Thermochromatium tepidum ATCC 43061: one gene and its partner. The protein of the gene in region 2 interacts with the protein of the main gene of each other region in a pairwise test. Links are inferred from orthologs where the notes say so. Each region holds a gene or a part of one and is shown on either strand. Other genes may lie near its edges. The genes, in order: grxD and E6P07_RS04330.

The links.
Region 1: the proteins of E6P07_RS04330 (region 2) and grxD interact in binary tests that used the Escherichia coli proteins (3 or more experiments, as listed by UniProt). The link is inferred for Thermochromatium tepidum ATCC 43061 from one-to-one orthologs.

Annotation. Positions count from the first base shown.
Region 1 is NZ_CP039268.1:1,141,549-1,153,141, reverse strand. What follows is about bases 4,954-7,762. They hold grxD (Grx4 family monothiol glutaredoxin), read right to left. Parts: upstream 6,622-7,762; coding sequence 6,286-6,621; downstream 4,954-6,285. Other genes in these bases: E6P07_RS05310 (N-acetylglutaminylglutamine amidotransferase), read right to left, coding at 6,718-7,762; rnt (ribonuclease T), read left to right, coding at 5,521-6,201; E6P07_RS05325 (MlaA family lipoprotein), read right to left, coding at 4,954-5,387. Outside these bases: E6P07_RS05340 (hypothetical protein), read left to right, coding at 1-353; E6P07_RS05335 (efflux RND transporter permease subunit), read left to right, coding at 376-3,507; pyrC (dihydroorotase), read left to right, coding at 3,595-4,650; more of E6P07_RS05325, read right to left, coding at 4,647-4,953; more of E6P07_RS05310, read right to left, coding at 7,763-8,493; E6P07_RS05305 (superoxide dismutase), read left to right, coding at 8,649-9,230; E6P07_RS05300 (aspartate aminotransferase family protein), read left to right, coding at 9,375-10,553; argF (ornithine carbamoyltransferase), read left to right, coding at 10,580-11,500. UniProt on the Escherichia coli protein: Monothiol glutaredoxin involved in the biogenesis of iron-sulfur clusters.
Region 2 is NZ_CP039268.1:929,811-938,085, forward strand. Bases 449-3,220 are described here. They hold E6P07_RS04330 (BolA family protein), read right to left. Parts: upstream 2,072-3,220; coding sequence 1,826-2,071; downstream 449-1,825. Other genes in these bases: ftsH (ATP-dependent zinc metalloprotease FtsH), read left to right, coding at 449-1,718; E6P07_RS04335 (peptide chain release factor 3), read right to left, coding at 2,192-3,220. Outside these bases: more of ftsH, read left to right, coding at 1-448; more of E6P07_RS04335, read right to left, coding at 3,221-3,772; argH (argininosuccinate lyase), read right to left, coding at 3,846-5,246; E6P07_RS04345 (HesA/MoeB/ThiF family protein), read left to right, coding at 5,342-6,112; E6P07_RS13860 (hypothetical protein), read left to right, coding at 6,356-6,634; E6P07_RS04355 (S-methyl-5'-thioinosine phosphorylase), read left to right, coding at 6,699-7,439; E6P07_RS04360 (hypothetical protein), read left to right, coding at 7,526-8,275. UniProt on the Escherichia coli protein: Involved in cell resistance against acid stress.

The DNA of each region.
Region 1 (11,593 bases), 220 kb from region 2 along the record:
GCAACTCGAGCGACCGCCGCCGTGCCGAGGATGCCGTCGATGCCTATCTGCTCCAACAGGGGCGCGGCCAGGGTGGTGGACGCGGCAATGAAGACGGATACGGACGCGATGGACGTGACCAGTCTGGCGATGAGCGCAGCGGTAGATACGAACCTAGACCCGACCGAGGCGGTCCCCCGCCGGAGATTATGATGGACCGCAATGGCGAGGCCGAGGCAGTCTTCAGGAACGACTGCGTCGTCTATTACGACCGGCTCGGACGACGCACGGAGGCGCGTCCGAACTGTAACGACCGCCAGCTCGATATAGCCGATCAGGCGATGCGCGATTATCGTCGCGCGCAGGGACTCTAGTTCCGCCAACCTGCATCGACTGATGAACCTCTCCGCCTGGTCGATCCGCAGCCCGATCCCGGCGATCCTGCTGTTCGCCCTGCTGGCCTTCATGGGCACGCTGTCGTTCATGACCATGAAGGTCCAGCAGTTCATGGACATCGACCTGCCGAGTGTACGAGTGGTGGCCAGTCTGCCCGGTGCGGCCCCCGCCCTGCTGGAGACCGAGGTGGCGCGCAAGATCGAGAACGCCCTCGCGACCCTCCAGGGCATCAAGCATCTCTACACCAAGATCCAGGACGGCACCGCCACCATCACCGCCGAGTTCCGGCTGGAGAAACCAACCCAGGAGGCCGTCGATGATGTGCGCGACGCGGTCGCGCGCGTCCGCCCCGAGCTGCCCGGCGACTTGGAAGAGCCGATCGTCGCCAAGATCAACCTGACCGGGCTCCCGATCCTAAGCTACACCGTCGCCTCGCCGCGTCTGGACGAGGAGGCCCTGTCTTGGTTCGTCGACAACGACCTGGCACGGCGTCTGCTCAGCGTGCCTGGGGTCGGGGCGGTGAACCGCGTCGGCGGGGTCGAGCGGGAGGTGCGCGTCGAGCTGGACCCGGACCGGTTGCTCGCGCTGCGGGTCACAGCCGCCGAGATCTCGCGCCAGCTGCGCCTGATCCAGCGCGAGGACGCGGGCGGGCGCGCCGATCTGGGCGGGGCCGAGCAGTCGATCCGCACCCTGGCGACCGTCCAGACCGCCGCCGAGTTGGCCGAGCTGGACATCAGCCTGTCTGATGGTCGGCGCATCCGGCTCGGTCAGGTCGCGACCCTGATCGATACCGTCGCCGAACGCCGCTCGGCCGCCCTGCTCGATGGGCGCCCGGTGGTCGGCTTCGAGGTGGTGCGCAGTCGCGGCGCGGGCGAGGTCCAGGTCGCCCAGGGGGTGCGGGCCGAACTGGCGCGGCTTCAGTCCGAGCGCCCGGACCTTGAGATCGTCGAGTCATTCAACTTCGTCGATCCAGTGCTGGAGAACTTCGAAGGCTCGATGTCGCTGCTGCTGGAGGGCGCGCTGCTGGCGGTGTTGGTGGTCTGGGTCTTTCTGCGCGACTGGCGCGCGACCCTGATCTCGGCCACGGCCTTGCCGCTCTCGATCCTGCCGACCTTTGCCGCCATGCATCTGCTCGGGTTCACACTCAATGTCGTGACCCTGCTGGCCCTGTCGCTGGTGATCGGCGTCCTGGTCGATGATGCCATCGTCGAGATCGAGAACATCCTGCGCCATCTGCGCCAGGGCAAGACGCCCTATCAGGCGGCGCTGGAGGCGGCGGATGAGATCGGGCTGGCGGTGATCGCCACCAGCTTCACCCTGATCGCCGTGTTCCTGCCGACGGCCTTCATGAGCGGGGTGGCGGGCAAGTTCTTTGTCCAATTCGGCTGGACGGCGGCCATCGCGGTCTTTTTCTCGCTGGTGGTGGCGCGTCTGCTCACACCCATGATGGCGGCCTATCTGCTGCGCCCACCGCGCCGGCTCCACGATCATCCGCGCTGGCTCGATGCCGTGGTGCGCCTGAGCGGGGTCTGTGTGCGCCATCGTTGGCTGACGCTGCTGGGGGCTGCGGTCTTCTTCGTCGGTGCCTTTGCACTCGCGCCATTCCTGCCGACCGGCTTCCTGCCGCCCGACGACATGTCCCAGACCCAGGTCTACCTGGAACTCCCCCCTGGCAGCCGGCTCGATGAGACCCTGGAGGCCGCCGAGCGGGCCCGGGTCCTGATCGCGCGCCATCCCCAGGTGCAACTGGTCTATACCACCATCGGGGGCGGCGCGGCCGGGAGCGATCCCCTCATGAGCACAGGCGTTCAGGAGGTGCGCAAGGCGACCCTGACCATCCGTCTCAGCCCGCGCGGTGAGCGGCGGGGGGTCAGCAAGCAGGCGATCGAGCGCGAGCTGCGTGAGGCCCTGACCGCCATCCCTGGTATCCGCTTCACCGTGGGACTGGCCGGTGCCAACGAGAAATACATCCTGGTGTTGACCGGCGAGGACGGTGAGCGACTGGTCGAACACGCGCGCCGGGTCGAGCGCGAGTTGCGCACCCTCCCCGGGATCGGCACCGTCACCAATACCGCTGGACTGGCGCGTCCCGAACTGGTGGTCCGGCCCGATTCTGCCCGCGCCGCCGAGCTGGGCGTGACCACGGCGGCCATCGCCGAGACCCTACGCATCGCCACCAGTGGTGACTATGCTCAGTTGCTGCCCAAGCTCAATCTCTCTCAGCGTCAGGTGCCGATCGTAGTCAGGCTGCCGCCCGAGGCGCGCCAGGACCTCGATCTGCTGCGCAGCCTGAGCGTGCCCGGGCGGGACGGGCCAGTGCAGATCGGTGCCATCACCGACCTGAGGCTCGACAGCGGACCGGCCGAGATCGATCGCTACGACCGGCGGCGCAACGTCAACTTCGAGATCGAACTCAATCAGCAACCGCTGGGCTTGGTGGAGAAACAGGCGCTGGCGTTGCCGAGTCTGCGCCAACTGCCACCGGGCATCTCCCAGACCCAGGTCGGTGATGCCGAGGTCATGGGCGAGCTCTTCGCCAGCTTTGGGGTGGCGATGCTGACCGGGGTGCTCTGCATCTATGCGGTGCTGGTGTTGCTGTTTCGCGACTTCGTGCAGCCCGTCACCACCCTGGCGGCCCTGGTGCTGTCGATCCCCGGCGCCTTTCTTGCCCTGTTTGTGACCGGCAGCGCCCTGTCGATGCCCTCGCTGATCGGGCTCATCATGCTGATGGGTATCGCCACCAAGAACTCGATCCTGTTGGTCGATTACATCCTCCTGGCGCGGCGCACGCATGGCCTCAACCGCTGGGAGGCGCTGCTGGATGCCTGTCGCAAGCGGGCGCGCCCGATCATCATGACCACAGTCGCCATGGGGGCCGGGATGCTGCCGATCGCGCTCGGCATCGGTGTGGACCCCAGTTTTCGCGCCCCCATGGCGATCGTGGTCATCGGTGGGCTCATCACCTCGACCTTTCTGAGTCTGCTGGTGGTGCCCGTGGTCTATACCCTGGTCGATGATGGGGTCGAGTGGGCGCGGCGGCTGGTGAGAGGAGGGTCGAAAAGATCAACTGTGCGAGGAGGGTCCTCAATACAGTCGGGACAGTCACGCCTGCCAGACCTGAGTCAGCCCTAGGGCACTCAGGGCAGGAAGCGTATCATGTGAATCTTTGCGCACTTTAATCGATAGCAGTACGCCTGGCACACTCAGGTCGCTTGAGCCATGGAGCACCACGACTCGATCGAACTCACCCAACCGGACGACTGGCACCTGCATCTGCGCGATGGCGCGGCCATGGCCGATGTGGTGGGCTTCAGTGCGCGCCGGTTCGCGCGCGCTATCGTCATGCCGAACCTCAAGCCACCGGTGGTGACGACCGAGCAGGCGCGCGCCTATCGCGCGCGCATCCTCGCCGCACTGCCCGAGGGGAGCGACTTTCAGCCGCTGATGACGCTCTATCTCACCGATCACACCAACCCATCCGAGATCGAACGTGCCAAGGCAAGCGGCCTGGTGGTCGCCTGCAAGCTCTATCCGGCCGGGGCGACCACCAACTCCGAGAACGGCGTGACCGACATCACCCGGCTCAAGCCGGTCTTGGAGGCGATGCGTGAGGTTGGGATGCCGCTCCTGGTGCACGGCGAGGTCACGGATGAGTCGATCGACATCTTCGACCGCGAGTCGGTCTTCATCGAGCGGGTGCTGCATCCGCTCATCGAGCAGCACCCCGGGCTCAGGGTCGTCCTTGAACATGTGACCACCGCCGAGGCGGTGAACTTCGTGCGCTCCGGCCCCGAGACCCTGGGGGCGACCATCACCCCCCATCATCTGCTCTACAACCGCAATGCCCTCTTGGCCGGCGGGATCCGGCCGCATCTCTATTGCCTGCCGGTGCTCAAGCGCGAGCGTCACCGCCTGGCCCTGGTCGAGGCCGCCACCAGCGGTCATCCGCGTTTTTTTCTGGGGACCGACAGCGCGCCCCATGCGCTCGGAACCAAGGAATGCGGCTGTGGCTGTGCGGGCATCTTCAGCGCCCATGCGGCACTGGAGCTTTATGCCGAGGTCTTTGACCGGGCCGGTGCACTCGACCGGCTGGAGGGCTTCGCGAGCCGGCATGGGGCGGAGTTCTACGGCCTCCCCATGAACCAGGGGCGGATCCGATTGGTCCGCCGGCCCTGGACCGTCCCCGAATACTACAGGTTCAAAGACAGCCGGGTGGTCCCGCTGTGCGCCGGCGCGACCCTCGGCTGGCAGGTCGAGCCGGTGCAAACCGGCTAGAACTTGACCTCGTCCCAGAAGTCCTGTGGGGACTGGTCTTGCGGTGGATGGCCATCGTACACCAGGGCTTGGCGACGCTGGAGATAGGCATCGCGCACAAAGCTGTAGGGATCCAGGGTGGACCCTTCGAGGATCTCGGTCGCCTTCAGCAGGTCCGCGCGCTGGTCGATCGCCCGGACCCCGACCAATCCCCAGCGCACCTGATGCGGTCTGAGACCAAGCAGCGGATCCGTGAACAGGTCGCCCCCCCTGCCGATGGCGTCGCGCATGCTGGTCGGCCCCAGCAAGGGCGCAACCAGATAGGCGCCCGGCTCCAGCCCCCAATACCCGAGCGTCTGTCCAAAGTCCTCCTTGTAGCTCGGCAGACCGACGTTGCTGGCCACGTCGATGAAACCCAGCACACCGATCGTTGAGTTGATGAAGAGACGCCCGACGTCGCTGCCGGCGCGCGACATCTTGAATTGCAAGACATTGTTGACCGCCGAGGTGACATCGGCCAGGTTATTGAAGAAATTGGTGATGCTGCGATCGACCGGCTCGGGCGTCACCTTCCGATAGCCCGCGGCGATCGGGCGCACGAACGCCTTGTCGAAATCCATGTTGAAACGGAAGGTGGCTCGGTTGAAGGGCTCCAGCGGATCACGCGGATCGAACTCGCGATCAGACGTAGAGGCGCACCCAAGCAAGAGCGTCGGCGCCACCAGCCAAGCCAGCGCGCGTACCCATGATCTCAGCATCACCCTACCCATGACACCCGGCAAACCTCCTCGATGAACCGGATCAAGATCCTACCACAGCGCGAAGCGCCGTCGGAGATTCGCGGTGACCTCGAGCATTGGCATTCATGGCGCGCGCACTTATGCTGTAACGATGAGAGAACAGCCATCCATCCGCAACGGCATCGCGCGGCGCTTTCGTGGCTTCCTACCCGTTGTGGTGGACGTCGAGACCGCCGGTTTCGATGCCCAGCGCCACGCCCTGCTGGAGATCGCGGCCGTCATCATCCGGCAGCGGCCCGACGGTCTGCTCGAACCCACGCCGACGCTCGCCTGCCATGTGCTGCCCTTTGTCGGCTCGGAGATCGATCCGCGCGCGCTGGCCTTCAACGGCATCGATCCGCACCATCCGTTTCGGGATGCCGTATCGGAACGGGATGCGCTCGAACGTCTCCTGACGCCGATCCGCAAGGCCGTCAAGTCAGCCGGCTGCAACCGTGCCATCCTGGTCGGACACAACGCGCACTTCGATCTGGGATTCATCAAGGCCGCCGTCGAACGGACCGGCTACAAACGCAATCCCTTCCATGCCTTCAGCGTCTTCGACACCGTCACGCTCGGCGGACTGATGTTCGGCCAGACCGTGCTGGCCAAGGCGGCCAAGGCGGCGGGGTTGGGTTGGAAGAACAGCGAGGCACATTCGGCCATCTACGACGCCGAGCAGACCGCGCGGCTGTTTTGCGCGGTCGTCAACCGCTGGCACGAACTCGACCCCGATCGTTACTGGGAGCGCCATACCGAGGCGTCGGACGGATCAGACCAGCGTCTGGATTGAGCACGGGCACCTGGTGGATTGCAGAGAGCGAACCCAGTCCGACTCGGGCGTGGCAAGCGGCGTTGAGGGCTTGCATAGTCAATCTCAGGCGTTTCCGGCCTGCGCCTTGGCGACCGCTCGCTCCATCATCGCCTTCAGCTCGCCGCGGGCGTGCAACTCGAGCGTGATATCGCAGCCGCCCACCAGCTCGCCGTCGATGTAGATCTGGGGAAAGGTCGGCCAGTCGGCGAAACGCGGTAGGTTCTCGAAGATCTCGGGGTCTTGCAGGACATTGACATAGGCGAAGGGCACCCCGCACTCCTGCAGGGCCTGGGCGGCGCGCATGGAAAAGCCGCATTGAGGGAATTTAGGCGTACCCTTCATGTAGATTACGACTGGGTTGCTCCTGACCTGCTCGGCGATACGTTCCAAAACATCCATCTCAATCACCCTTTTGCGTGTTGGAGATTACTGACCCACACGAAATCAGGCCGTCGCGGCCATTATCAAGCCTACCGCTCGGTGCGGCGACGCGACTCAATCGACGTGCCGCTGGAACCAGAGCTCCAAGAGTGCCAGGTGCCAGAGCTTGTTGCCCTGGATGCGGGTGTGGTGCAGGTCGGGTGCGGCCAGGAGCTGGTCGAGATAGGACTGACGATAGAGACCGCGTGCGCGGCTGGCGCGCGAGGTCAGGACGTCGCGCATCATGTCGAGGAAGGGCCCGCGCACGTATTTGAGCGCCGGCATGGGGAAATAGCCCTTGGGGCGGTCGATCACCGCATCCGGCAGCCGCCCGCGGGCAAGCACCTTGAGCGGATATTTGCCGCCGGCGCGCAGCCTGAGCTCGGGTGGACAGCGCGCCGCCACTTCCACGAGCTGGTGATCGAGGAAGGGCACGCGCGCCTCTAGACCCCAGGCCATGGTCATGTTGTCGACCCGCTTGACGGGGTCATCGACGATGAGCGTGGTCACGTCCAGACGCAGCACCGCGTCCATGAAGGTGTCGGCATCCGGCTCGGCCAGACGCTCGGTGATGAACGCCGAGGTGTAGTCTTCGCCGGCGTAGTCCGGGCCGATCATGCGCAGATATTCGGCGTGATCGCGGTCGAAATAGTGCTTGGCGAAGCGCTCCAGCGGTGAGCCGGTCGTCTCGGCCAGCATGCGTGGATACCAGAAATAACCGCCGAACACCTCGTCGGCGCCCTGCCCCGACTGGACCACCTTGATCTCGCGCGCGACCTGTTCGGCAAGGAGATAAAAGGCGACCGCGTCCTGACCGAACATGGGCTCGGCCATGGCATCGATCGCCTCGGGGAGCCGAGTCAACACCTGGTCGTTGGGGATCAGAAACCTGTGGTGGTGCGTGCCATAGCGCTCGACGACGAGATCCGAGTATTCGAACTCGCTGCCGGACTCCTCGGGCGTGTCCTCGAAGCCGACCGAGAAGGTGCGCAGATCCGAGACCCCCGCCTCGGCGAGCAGGGCCACCAGCAGACTGGAGTCCAGTCCACCCGAGAGCAGCACCCCGACCGGGACATCCGCGACCTCGCTGTGGATCCTGACCGCCTGACGCAAGGCGGCGTGGATGGACTCCAGCCATTCACCCTCGGACAGCGGCGACTCGGGACGCCGGGCGACGAGACGCCAATAGGATTGCTCGGTCTGACGACCATCGGCCTCGATCAGCCTCCAATGCCCGGGCGCGAGCTTACGCACACCCTGGAGGATGGTGCGTGGGGCCGGAACCACGGCATGGAGCGTAAAGAGATTGTGCAGCGCGACCGGATCGATCCGCGTATCCAGACCGCCGGCGGCCAAGAGTGCCTGGGGGGTCGAGGCGAAACGGAGCACTTGACCCTGTTCGGACCAATATAACGGCTTGATCCCAAAGCGGTCGCGCGCCAAAAACAGCGAACGCCGGTTGGCGTCCCAGACCGCGAAGGCAAACATGCCGTGCAGCCGCTCGACGCAGTCGGTCCCCCAGGCGTGCCAGGCCTTGAGGATGACCTCGCTGTCGCCGGCAGAGAAGAAGCGATACCCCTTGCCTTCGAGCTCTGCCCGCAGGGCACGGTAGTTATAGATGGTGCCGTTGAAGACCAGGGCCAGCCCCAGCTCGGCATCGACCATGGGTTGATTGGAGCGAACCGACAGATCGATGACCGCCAGCCGCCGATGCCCAAAGGCCAGTGCCCCGTCGCTGTAGCTGCCGCCATGATCCGGGCCGCGCCGCGTCAGCGCGGCCATCATCCGCCCGATCGCGTCCAGATCGGCCGGCACACCATCGAGCCGCAGCTCGCCACAGATCCCGCACATTTCAGAGCTTCTCCCGCCCAGTGATTTCGATGACTCTCGCCAAGAGGATAGCCGAATCCCAGACCGGGGACGGTTGTAAAAACCAGCACGCGACTATATGGTGGAGCTGCATTCGATCCTGAGATCCCAGGCCACACCCAGGAGACCTGACCACCATGATGCACGAACTGCCTGCCCTCCCCTATGAGAAGAACGCCCTGGAACCCGTGCTCTCGTCCGAGACCATCGAGTACCACTACGGCAAGCATCATCAGACCTATGTCACCAACCTCAACAACCTGATCCAGGACACCGAGTTCGCCGACATGAGCCTGGAGGACATCATCCTTAAGTCCTCGGGCGGCATCTTCAACAACGCCGCACAGGTCTGGAACCATACCTTCTACTGGAACTGTCTCAGCCCCAACGGCGGCGGCGCCCCGAGCGGGGCGCTGGCCGCTGTGATCGACGCCACCTTTGGTTCGTTCGATGAGTTCAAAAAGCAATTCACCCAGTCGGCCGCCGGCAACTTCGGCTCGGGCTGGACCTGGCTGGTCAAGAACGCCGACGGCTCGCTGGAGATCTTCAACACCTCCAATGCCGGCACCCCCATGACCTCGGGCAAGACCGCGCTCCTGACCGTCGACGTCTGGGAACACGCCTACTACATCGACTATCGCAACGCCCGTCCCAAGTATCTGGAGAGCATCTGGGACAAGATCAACTGGGCGTTCGTCGCTGCCAACTATGCAGGCTGATCCAGGCGAATCGAGGCGGAGATCCTTGTCAAGCCTCTAAATACCGCGTTATATTTCCTAACTTCGCCTTATACAGAGGCGGTTTCCCAGGCGGGGCGACCGCCTTTTTTATTTTCATTCAAGCTCGATCGGGGTCTGTGCGCCATGAGCGAACCCTTGATGGCCACCTACAATCGCCTGCCTGTCACCTTCGACCGAGGTGAGGGCGTCTGGCTCTGGGACACGAATGGCCGGCGTTATCTGGATGCCCTGTCCGGGATCGCCGTCTGCGGACTCGGCCATGCCCATCCGGCCGTGCGCGAGGCACTCTGTGAACAGGCCGCACGCCTGATCCATACCTCCAACCTCTATGGTGTCGCCGAGCAAGAGCGTTTTGGCGCGCTCCTGACCGCCCAGGCCGGGATGGATCGCGTCTTCTTCGCCAACTCGGGCGCGGAGGCCAACGAGGCGGCGATCAAGCTGGCCCGACTCCACGCCCATCGGCGTGGCATCGAGGCCCCGGCGATCCTGGTCGCCGAGCACAGCTTCCACGGACGCACCCTGGCCACGCTCTCGGCCACCGGCAACCGCAAGGTCCAGGCCGGGTTCGAGCCGCTGGTGCAGGGCTTCGTGCGCGTGCCCTATGACGATCTGGACGCGATCGAGACGGCAGCGGCCAATCGACCCAACATCGTTGCCATCCTGATCGAGCCAATCCAGGGCGAGGGCGGCATCCGTGTCCCATCCGACGATTACCTCATCCGATTACGCGAACTCTGCGACCGTTCGGGCTGGCTGCTCATGCTCGACGAGGTCCAGACCGGCATCGGGCGCACCGGACGCTTGTTTGCCTTCCAGCACGCGGGCATCCAGCCCGATGTGATGACGCTCGCCAAGGGCCTGGGGAATGGCGTGCCAATCGGGGCCTGTCTGGCACGCGGCGCGGCGGCCGAGGTCTTCACGCCTGGTTCGCACGGCTCGACCTTTGGCGGCAATCCGCTCGTCTGTCGTGTCGGGCGCGCGGTGCTCGAGACCCTGATCGAGGGGAATCTGATCGCAAACGCCGAGGTCCAGGGCGCCTATCTGCTCGATTCATTGCGCGCGGCGCTGGCCAAGACTCGGGGCGTGGTCGAGATCCGGGGGCGTGGTCTCATGGTTGGGATCGAACTCGACCGACCCTGTGGAGCGCTCGTGGGTCGGGCGCTCGACGCCGGACTCCTGATCAACGTCACCGCCGAGCGCGTGATCCGGCTGCTGCCGCCACTGATCATCGACCGCGCCCAGGTCGAGGAACTGGTCGCCACACTGACCGGCCTCATCCATGGCTTTTTGGGCGACGCCTGAAGACGACCCGCGAGAGACAGCCTCCGATGGCCAATCAACACACAGACTGCCGGCACTATCTCTCATTGCTCGATCTGAGCCGCGACGAGGCCCGAGCACTGATTGCGCGCGCCACCGAACTCAAGCGGATGCAGGCCGCCGGTCAGGTATTCAGACCGTTCGTCGGTCGCACGCTGGCCATGATCTTCGAGAAGGCCTCGACCCGCACCCGCGTCTCTTTCGAGGCCGGTATGGTGCAGCTCGGTGGGCATGCGCTCTTCCTCTCGCCGCGCGACACCCAACTCGGGCGTGGCGAGCCGATCGCAGACAGTGCGCGGGTTATCTCGCGCATGGTCGATGCCGTGATGATCCGCACCTTCAAGCAGGAGACGGTCGAGGTGTTCGCCGCCCATTCGCGCGTCCCGGTCATCAATGGCCTGACCGATCGCTGTCACCCCTGCCAGATCCTCGCCGATCTCCAGACCTTCCATGAGCATCGTGGTGACATCCAGGGCAAGCGCGTGGCCTGGATCGGCGACGGCAACAACATGTGCAACTCTTTCCTGGAAGCGGCGCAGTTGTTCGACTTCGAGCTGCGCGTGGCCTGTCCCGAGGGCTTCGAGCCAGACGCCGATCTCCTGGCCGCCTGCGGCGGTCGCTGCACCATCCTGCGCGACCCGCGCGAGGCCGCCGCGGGCGCGCACCTGATCGCCACCGATGTCTGGGCCAGCATGGGCCAGGAGGAAGAGCTAGAACGGCGCCGGACCGCGTTCGCGGCCTATCAGGTCACAGACGCCATCATGGATCAGGCCAGCCCAGACGCCCTCTTCATGCACTGTCTGCCTGCCCATCGCGGCGAAGAGGTCGCCGCCTCGGTCATCGATGGCCCGCGCTCCGTAGTCTGGGACGAGGCCGAGAACCGGCTCCACATCCAGAAGGCGCTGCTTGAGTTCCTGATTCCGCACTGAGACCGCCTCTCGAATCTGCGCGCGATCCTGGCATCAGCCGGCATCGCGACGCCTCCGCTCTGCCGTATAGATTTGCACCCGGCCTCATCCAGT
Region 2 (8,275 bases):
CGCGGTTCGAGACCTATGATCCGGGTGATCCCGGACTGGTGGGCGATCTGCTTAAGCATAATGTGGTCATCCGCGCCAAGCCGCCCGAACAGCCGAGCCTCTTCATCCAGCTGGTGGCCGCCTGGATGCCCTTCATCGTGCTGGCCGGCATCTGGATTTGGTTCATGCGTCGTGGCGTCGGTGGTGGCGCCGGAGGGCTCTTCGACTTTGGCAAGAGCCGCGCGCGTCAGCACGCCGAGGGCGAGGTACGGGTGACTCTGCGCGATGTGGCCGGCATCGATGAGGCCAAGGAGGAGGTCGGTGAGCTGGTCGATTTCCTGCGCAATCCGCAGAAGTTCTCCAGCCTGGGCGGACGTATCCCGCGCGGCGTGCTCATGGTCGGTCCGCCCGGTACAGGCAAGACGCTTCTGGCGCGTGCCATCGCTGGTGAGGCCAAGGTGCCCTTCTTTAGCATCTCGGGCTCGGACTTCGTCGAGATGTTCGTCGGTGTCGGTGCCTCGCGGGTGCGCGATCTGTTCGAGCAGGCGAAGAAGCATGCGCCCTGCATCATCTTCATCGACGAGATCGACGCTGTGGGGCGCCGGCGTGGTGCGGGCCTTGGCGGCGGGCACGATGAGCGCGAGCAGACTCTCAACCAGCTCCTGGTCGAGATGGACGGCTTCACCGGCAACGAAGGCGTGATCGTGATCGCGGCGACCAACCGCGCCGACGTGCTCGATCCGGCGCTGCTGCGTCCGGGGCGCTTTGACCGTCAGGTGGTGGTCGGGTTGCCGGATCTGGCCGGACGGGCTGCCATCCTGGAGGTCCACATGCGCAAGGTGCCGATCGCTGAAGATGTCGATGCGCGCACCATTGCACGCGGCACACCGGGTTTCTCGGGCGCGGATCTGGCCAATCTAGTCAACGAGGCGGCACTGTTTGCCGCCCGTGCTGGCCTGGAGGAGGTCAACATGGCGATGTTCGAGAAGGCCAAGGACAAGATCATGATGGGGGCCGAGCGGCGCAGCATGGTGATGTCCGAGTCCGAAAAGAGGCTGACTGCCTATCACGAGGCCGGACATGCCATCGTTGGTCGACTGGTACCGGATCACGATCCGGTGCACAAGGTCAGCATCATCCCGCGTGGTCGGGCGCTGGGCGTGACCCTGTTTCTACCCGAGCGCGATCGTTACAGCCTGACCAAGCGCCAGTTGGAGAGCCAGATCTCCAGTCTGTTTGGTGGACGGCTGGCCGAGGAAATGATCTTCGGACCCGAGCAGGTAACGACCGGGGCCGCCAACGATATCGAGCGCGCCACAGAGATCGCGCGCAACATGGTCACGCGCTTCGGTCTGTCCGAAACCATGGGTCCTTTGGCCTATGCCGAAGACGAGGGCGAGGTGTTCCTGGGCCGCTCGGTGACTCAGCAGCGTAAGGTCTCGCCCGAGACGGCGTTGGCGATCGATCAGGCGGTGCGCGACATCATCGATCGCAACTATCAGCGCACCAAGCGGATCCTGGAAGAGAACCTCGACAAGCTCCATGCCATGGCCGAGGCGTTGCTGACCTATGAGACCATCGGCAAGGAGCAGATCGACGACATCATGGCTGGTCGGCCGATGCGCAAACCCGACGAGAACGGCGGCGGTCGCCCGACGACCAAGGCCGATGGCGGCCATGAGGCAACCCAGGGCAAGGGCGCCCCAGGTCAGCCACCGATTGCCATCGGCGGGGTTTGAACGGATTCAATCGGACTAAACAGGCCCTCGCGATCGCTCGCAAGGGCCTCTTCTTGTGCGGTGTCTCATTTAAGAATCCACGGCCTTTAGACCGTGCAGGTGAAAGGCTACTCGAGTTTTACGCCGGCCTGCTGAGCCGGCGTGCGCGCCTTGATGGAGAGCGCGTGCAGCTCGCCGCTGGCCAGTTGCTCCCGGACCGTCTCCATGACCAGACGCTCGCGCTTGATGAGCGACAGGCCCTCGAAGGCGTCGCTGACGACGATGGCCTCGAAATGGGCGCCATCCCCAGTGACCTGGACCTCGGCCCCGGGCAGTCCAGCGCGAATGAGTTGTGCGACTACTTCGGTTTCCAAGTTTTGACTCCTCATCATTCAGCCGCGTAGGTTGGGTTGCTGTTGTTCGGCAACCCAACACTGGCACCATCATCATGCGAGGTTGGGTTGGCTGAGCCAACCCAACCTATATTGCTCGATTTACAGCTCGCGCGTGGCCAAAAACCGCACCTCGGGCCAGCGCTCCTCGGCCAGGCTCAGATTGACCATCGTTGGGGCCAGATAGACGAGCTGATCGTCGCCGTCGAGTGCCAGGTGCTCGTAACACCTCTCCTTGAAGCGTTCCAGGACCCTGGGGTCATCGCACTGGATCCAGCGCGCGGTCTTGATGCCCACCGGTTCGACCACGGCCTCCACGCCATATTCGGCCTTCAACCGATAGGCCGCGACATCGAACTGGAGCAGGCCGACCGCGCCCAGGATCAGATCGTTGTTCTTCAGTGGCCGGAACGACTGAGTGGCGCCCTCCTCGGAGAGCTGCAAGACGCCCTTCTGCAACGCCTTCATCCGCAACGGATCCTTGAGCACCAGGCGCCGAAAGAGTTCGGGCGCGAAATAGGGGATGCCTTCGTATTTGAGATCCTCGCCCTCGGTGAAGGTATCGCCGATCTGGATGGTGCCGTGGTTGTGCAGACCGATGATGTCGCCTGGCCAGGCCTCCTCGACATGGCGGCGCTCATCGGCCTGGAAGGTGATGGCGTTGGCGACCTGGATGGTCTTGCCGATGCGCACATGACGTAGCTTCATGCCCTTCTTATAGCTGCCCGAACACACGCGCATGAAGGCCACCCGGTCACGATGGGCCGGGTCCATGTTCGCCTGGATCTTGAACACGAAGCCGGTAAAGGCGGGTTCATCCGGGGCGACACGGCGCTGGCGGGCCTCGCGTGCACGCGGCGGTGGGGCATAGGCGACGAAGGCATCGAGCAGTTCGCGCACGCCGAAGTTGTTGATCGCCGAGCCGAAGAACACCGGCGTCTGCCTGCCAGCCCGATAGGCGGCGAGATCGAGCGAGTGGCTCGCGCCCTCGACCAGCTCCAGCTCGGCGCGCAGCTCCTCGGCCTGCGCGCCGAGCACGGTGTCCAGGCGTGGATTGTCGAGCCCCTCGATGACCTCACCCTCGAGGATCCGACCACCGTGCTGGGCAGCGAACAGATGGGTGCGACAGGTACGCCGATCATAGACCCCTTTGAAGCGCTTGCCCATGCCGATCGGCCAGGTCACGGGGGCGCATTGGATCTTCAACACGCGCTCGATCTCATCGAGGATCTCGATCGGATCGCGCCCCTCGCGGTCGAGCTTGTTGACGAAGGTCAGGATGGGAGTGTCGCGCATCCGGCACACCTCCATCAGCTTGATGGTCCGTTCCTCGACGCCCTTGGCCACGTCGATCACCATCAGGGCCGAGTCGACCGCGGTCAGGGTGCGATAGGTGTCCTCCGAGAAGTCCTCGTGACCGGGCGTGTCGAGTAGATTGACGATGGCCTCGCCATAGTGAAACTGCATCACCGAGGAGGTGACCGAGATGCCGCGCTCCTTCTCCAGCTCCATCCAGTCCGAGGTGGCGTGACGTGCCGCCTTGCGCCCCTTGACCGTACCGGCAAGCTGGATGGCGCCGCCGAACAGCAAGAGCTTTTCGGTCAGTGTGGTCTTGCCGGCATCGGGGTGCGAGATGATGGCGAAGGTGCGCCGCTTGGCGATCTGTTCCTGGAGTTCGGTCATGGTATCTGGGTCGGTGCGGATGGATGAGGCACTACAGGGTGTCTCAAGGAGAGGTGTGCTGTCTTCCAGGGCGTTAGGGGCGCTGGTTCAAGCGCTGGCGTCCACGTTCGATGGCAGCGCGCACCTGGGCCGGCGCCGTGCCCCCGATGTGGTCGCGTGCGGCGACCGAGCCCTCGAGTGTCAGTACAGAAAAGACATCGGCCTCGATCGCTGGCGAGAATTGGCAAAGCTCTTCGAGGGTCAGTTCGGCCAGATCGCGCCCCTCGCGCACGCCGAGCGCGACCGCGCGTCCGACGATCTCATGGGCATCGCGGAAGGGGATCCCCCGGCGTACCAGATAGTCGGCTAGATCAGTGGCGGTGCTAAAACCCTGTTTGGCCGCCGCGCGCATCCGGTCGCGGTTGCAGGTGACATGCGCCATCATCTCGGCATAGACCCTGAGTGTGCCCTTGAGGGTATCCACGGTATCAAACAGCGGCTCCTTGTCCTCCTGGTTGTCCTTGTTGTAGGCCAGCGGCTGGGACTTCATCAGGGTCAGCAGACCCATCAGATGGCCGAAGATGCGCCCGCTCTTGCCGCGCACTAGCTCGGGCACATCGGGGTTCTTCTTCTGGGGCATGATCGAGGAGCCGGTGCAGAAGCTGTCGGAAAGCTCGATGAAACCAAACTGGGCCGATGACCAGAGGATCAATTCTTCTGAGAAACGTGACAGATGCATCATCAGGATGGCGGCATCCGCCGTGAACTCGATGGCGAAGTCGCGATCCGAGACCGCATCGAGCGAGTTCTCGGCGGGGCGGTCAAAACCGAGCAGCGCAGCGGTGTAGTGACGGTCGATGGGATAGGTGGTCCCCGCCAAGGCAGCTGCCCCCAGGGGTGAGACGTTCAGCCGCCGCCGGCAGTCGGCCAGACGCTCACGGTCGCGCTCCAGCATCTCGAACCAGGCCAGCAGGTGATGGCCGAAGGTGATGGGCTGGGCGACCTGGAGATGGGTAAAACCCGGCAAGATGGTCTCGGCCTCGCGCTCGGCCAGATCCAGGAGCGCGGTTTGCAGCCGGGCGATCTCGGTGCGGATGGCATCGATCTCGTCGCGCAACCACAGTCGCACATCGGTGGCGACCTGATCGTTACGCGAGCGCCCGGTGTGGAGCTTTTTGCCCGCGTCGCCGATCTCGGCGGTCAGGGCCGATTCGATGTTCATGTGTACATCCTCGAGCGCGATCGACCATTCAAACTCACCGGCGTCGATGCGCGCCCGGATCCGCTCCAAGCCCGCGACGATGGCCTCGCGTTCGGCCTCGGTCAGGATCCCTTGGCGGGCGAGCATGGTGGCATGGGCGATCGAGCCCTGGATGTCGTAGCGATAGAGCCTGTGGTCGAACGCGACCGAGGCGGTAAAGGCCTCGACGAAGGCGTCGGTCGGGGCATTGAAGCGCCCGGCCCAGGGCTTGGCAGAGGAGTTCGAGTCTGACATGGAGGGGATCCAACGGCTGCAAAAGGATCATAATTTTACACTGAGGCCGGCTGCGGCCTAACATGTGTGCCATATTTCGTACGGAATAAGCCTCCATGACCGACGACGAGCTGCTGCGTTACAGCCGCCAGATGCTACTGCCCCAATTCGGCATCGAGGGTCAGGAGCGTCTGCGTGCGTCCAGCGTGCTGGTCGCTGGACTCGGCGGACTCGGCTCGCCGGTGGCGCTCTATCTGGCAGCGGCCGGGGTCGGGCGCTTGCTGCTGGCCGATTTCGACCGCGTCGAGCTGTCCAACCTGCAACGTCAAATCCTGCACACCACAGACCGCCTCGGTCTGCCCAAGACCGAGTCGGCCCGGCGTGCGCTCCAGGCCATCGCGCCGAACGTCGAACTCATCTCTGTCGATGCACCGCTCACGCCCGAGACCCTGCCCGAACTGGTTGGAGACGTGGATCTGGTCGTCGATGGCTGTGACAACTTCGCCACCCGCTTCGCCATCAACGCCGCCTGCCAGGCGGCACATGTCCCGCTGGTCTCGGGCGCGGCGATCCGGTTGGAAGGACAGGTGGCGGCGTTCAGCGGCCGGCCCGGCGGTCCCTGCTATCGGTGTCTCTACCCGGATGAAGGTACGCTCGATACCAGCTGTGCCGCCAATGGCGTGCTGGCGCCACTGGTCGGGATCATCGGCAGCCTCCAGGCGACCGAGGTGATCAAGATCCTCACTGGCCTCGGCACCCCCTTGTTCGGGCGCCTGCTCCTGCTCGATGCGGCGCGGATGGAGTGGCGCGAGGTCCAGTTGCACCCCGATCCGGCCTGCCCGGTCTGTTCCAAGACCGCCGACACCAGATCTTCTGCGGCTTCCTGAGGAACCAACCCGCCGTGTCCATCCACTGCGACGTCAGCCCGACCGAGATCAAACAGGCCAACCTCCCGCACGAGCTGTTTCTCATCAATCTGGTCGGAAACCATATCCTGATGACGGTGGCGCTCGGCGGGCTCTTCGGCGCGGCCCCCTGGTCCATGCTGATCGTGCCGCTCCTCTCTTTCGCCATCCTCGGCTATACGCTCCGGCGCGCGCCGGTCGCGCCGATGCGACTCCTGGTATGTGATGTGTCACTGGCAGGTATGTGCGCGCCGCAGCCGGATCTTCATGGCGCTGCTCGGACTGTTGCTCGTGGTGGCGGGTCTGGGCTGGCTGGGCTATGCCAACGGGCTCATGATCAAGGAGGCCGCAATCGCCCTGGTGGTCGGCATCGGTATCCTGCCGCTGATGGTCACGCTCTTGGTGCTGGTCGTGATCGAGTCCGATGCGCTCTATCACGCCAATCAGGCCCAGCTCCCGGACTGGGTCGTCGCGCGTTTTCCACCTCCGTCCGGCGACCCTTGATACCGGTTTGGCTTCGAGCGCGCTCTCCGGTAAACTTCCAAGACTTTATCGCTTAAGGTGGCGCATGGGTCTTCTCGCGATCATCGGCGGCTCGGGATTTTCGAGCCTTCCGTCTCTGACAGTGCTTGAATCCAGGTCGGTCGAGACGCCCTATGGGGCGACCTCGGCGGCGGTTGCGCGCGGGCGGCTTGCCGAGTGCGAGGTGCTGTTCCTGCCGCGTCATGGACCCTCGCATCATCTGCCGCCGCATCGCGTCAACTATCGCGCCAATCTCTGGGCGCTTCGCGCCTCGGGGGCCGATCGCGTCATTGGGCTGGCGTCCGTCGGCGGGATCACGCCGAGCTTCGGCCCGGGCACGCTGGCGGTCCCGGACCAGATCATCGACTATACCTACGGACGCGAGCATACGATCTATGACGGCCTCGCGGGGGGCATCGAGCACATCGATTTCACCGAACCTTACTGTGAGTCGCTGCGCCAGGCCCTGATCTCGGCCTGTGCGCGCGTGGGCGAGACTGTGGTGGCGCGCGGGACCTATGCCGCAACCCAGGGGCCGCGTCTGGAGTCGGCCGCCGAGATCCGGCGTCATGAACGGGATGGATGCGACATGGTTGGTATGACGGGCATGCCCGAGGCGGGTCTCGCACGCGAACTCGGTCTCTGCTATGCCAGTCTGGCCTTCGTCGTCAATTGGGCCGCCGGTAAGAGTGGCAACGTCATTACCATGAAGGAGATCGAGGACAATCTGGCCCTGTGTGTCGAGCGGGTGTCGACGGTCCTGGAGGCCGTGGCGGGCGCCGATTGACGTCTTTAAGGGCCTGGATCGATGGACATTGGCTCCAATCACTGATCGAAGATCCAACATTTCGCCTATTCGCAGGAGAAAACAGAATGTCCGACTCTGAAGAAAAGAAACCGTCTCGTTCGGGTCTCGGCTGGTTTCCAAAACTCATCCTCTGGGCGGCGGTCATCGGCTTTGGCTATGTCTATCTCAGCTCGGTCGATCGCGAGAGTGGCACCATCACGGCTTCATCCATGCTCGACTCGATCGCCAAGCTGAATCCGGTCCCGCTGTCGTCGCTGCCGGGTTTCTCCGGCAAAGAAGAGCCCGCCGCCGAGTTGTCCAAGACGGACCAGACGGAGAACACCGCATCCAAGACCGAAGCCCCCGCCAAGCCGGTGGCTCAGACCGAGGGGACCGCCAAGCCGACCACCTCCACCGAGACCCCCAAGGCGGTCGAGGCGTCCAGGCCCGCGCCCCAGCCGCCGGTCAGCTATGCCTCCGTTGCCCTGAAGGCACCGGCTGAACCCGCGCCGGCTCCAGCGGCCCCGGCTACAACCGAGAAGCCGGCGCCGACCGCGCCTGGGGCGGCAACGACCGAGAAGCCGGCCGCGCCTGCGGTGGTGGCAACCGAAAAGCCCGCGCCGGCCCCGACCGCGCCTGCGGCGGCAACGACCGAGAAGCCGGCCGCGCCTGCGGTGGTGGCAACCGAAAAGCCCGCGCCGGCCCCGCAGGCCTCCCAGTCGGCACCGATGTCACCACCCGCCGCCATTCCTGCTCCGGGCGAGTCCACCCCCATGGCGCGGATGCCAAGCCCCGAATGGGCTGCTCAGCGTGAGCAGCAGCGCGCCGAGATGATG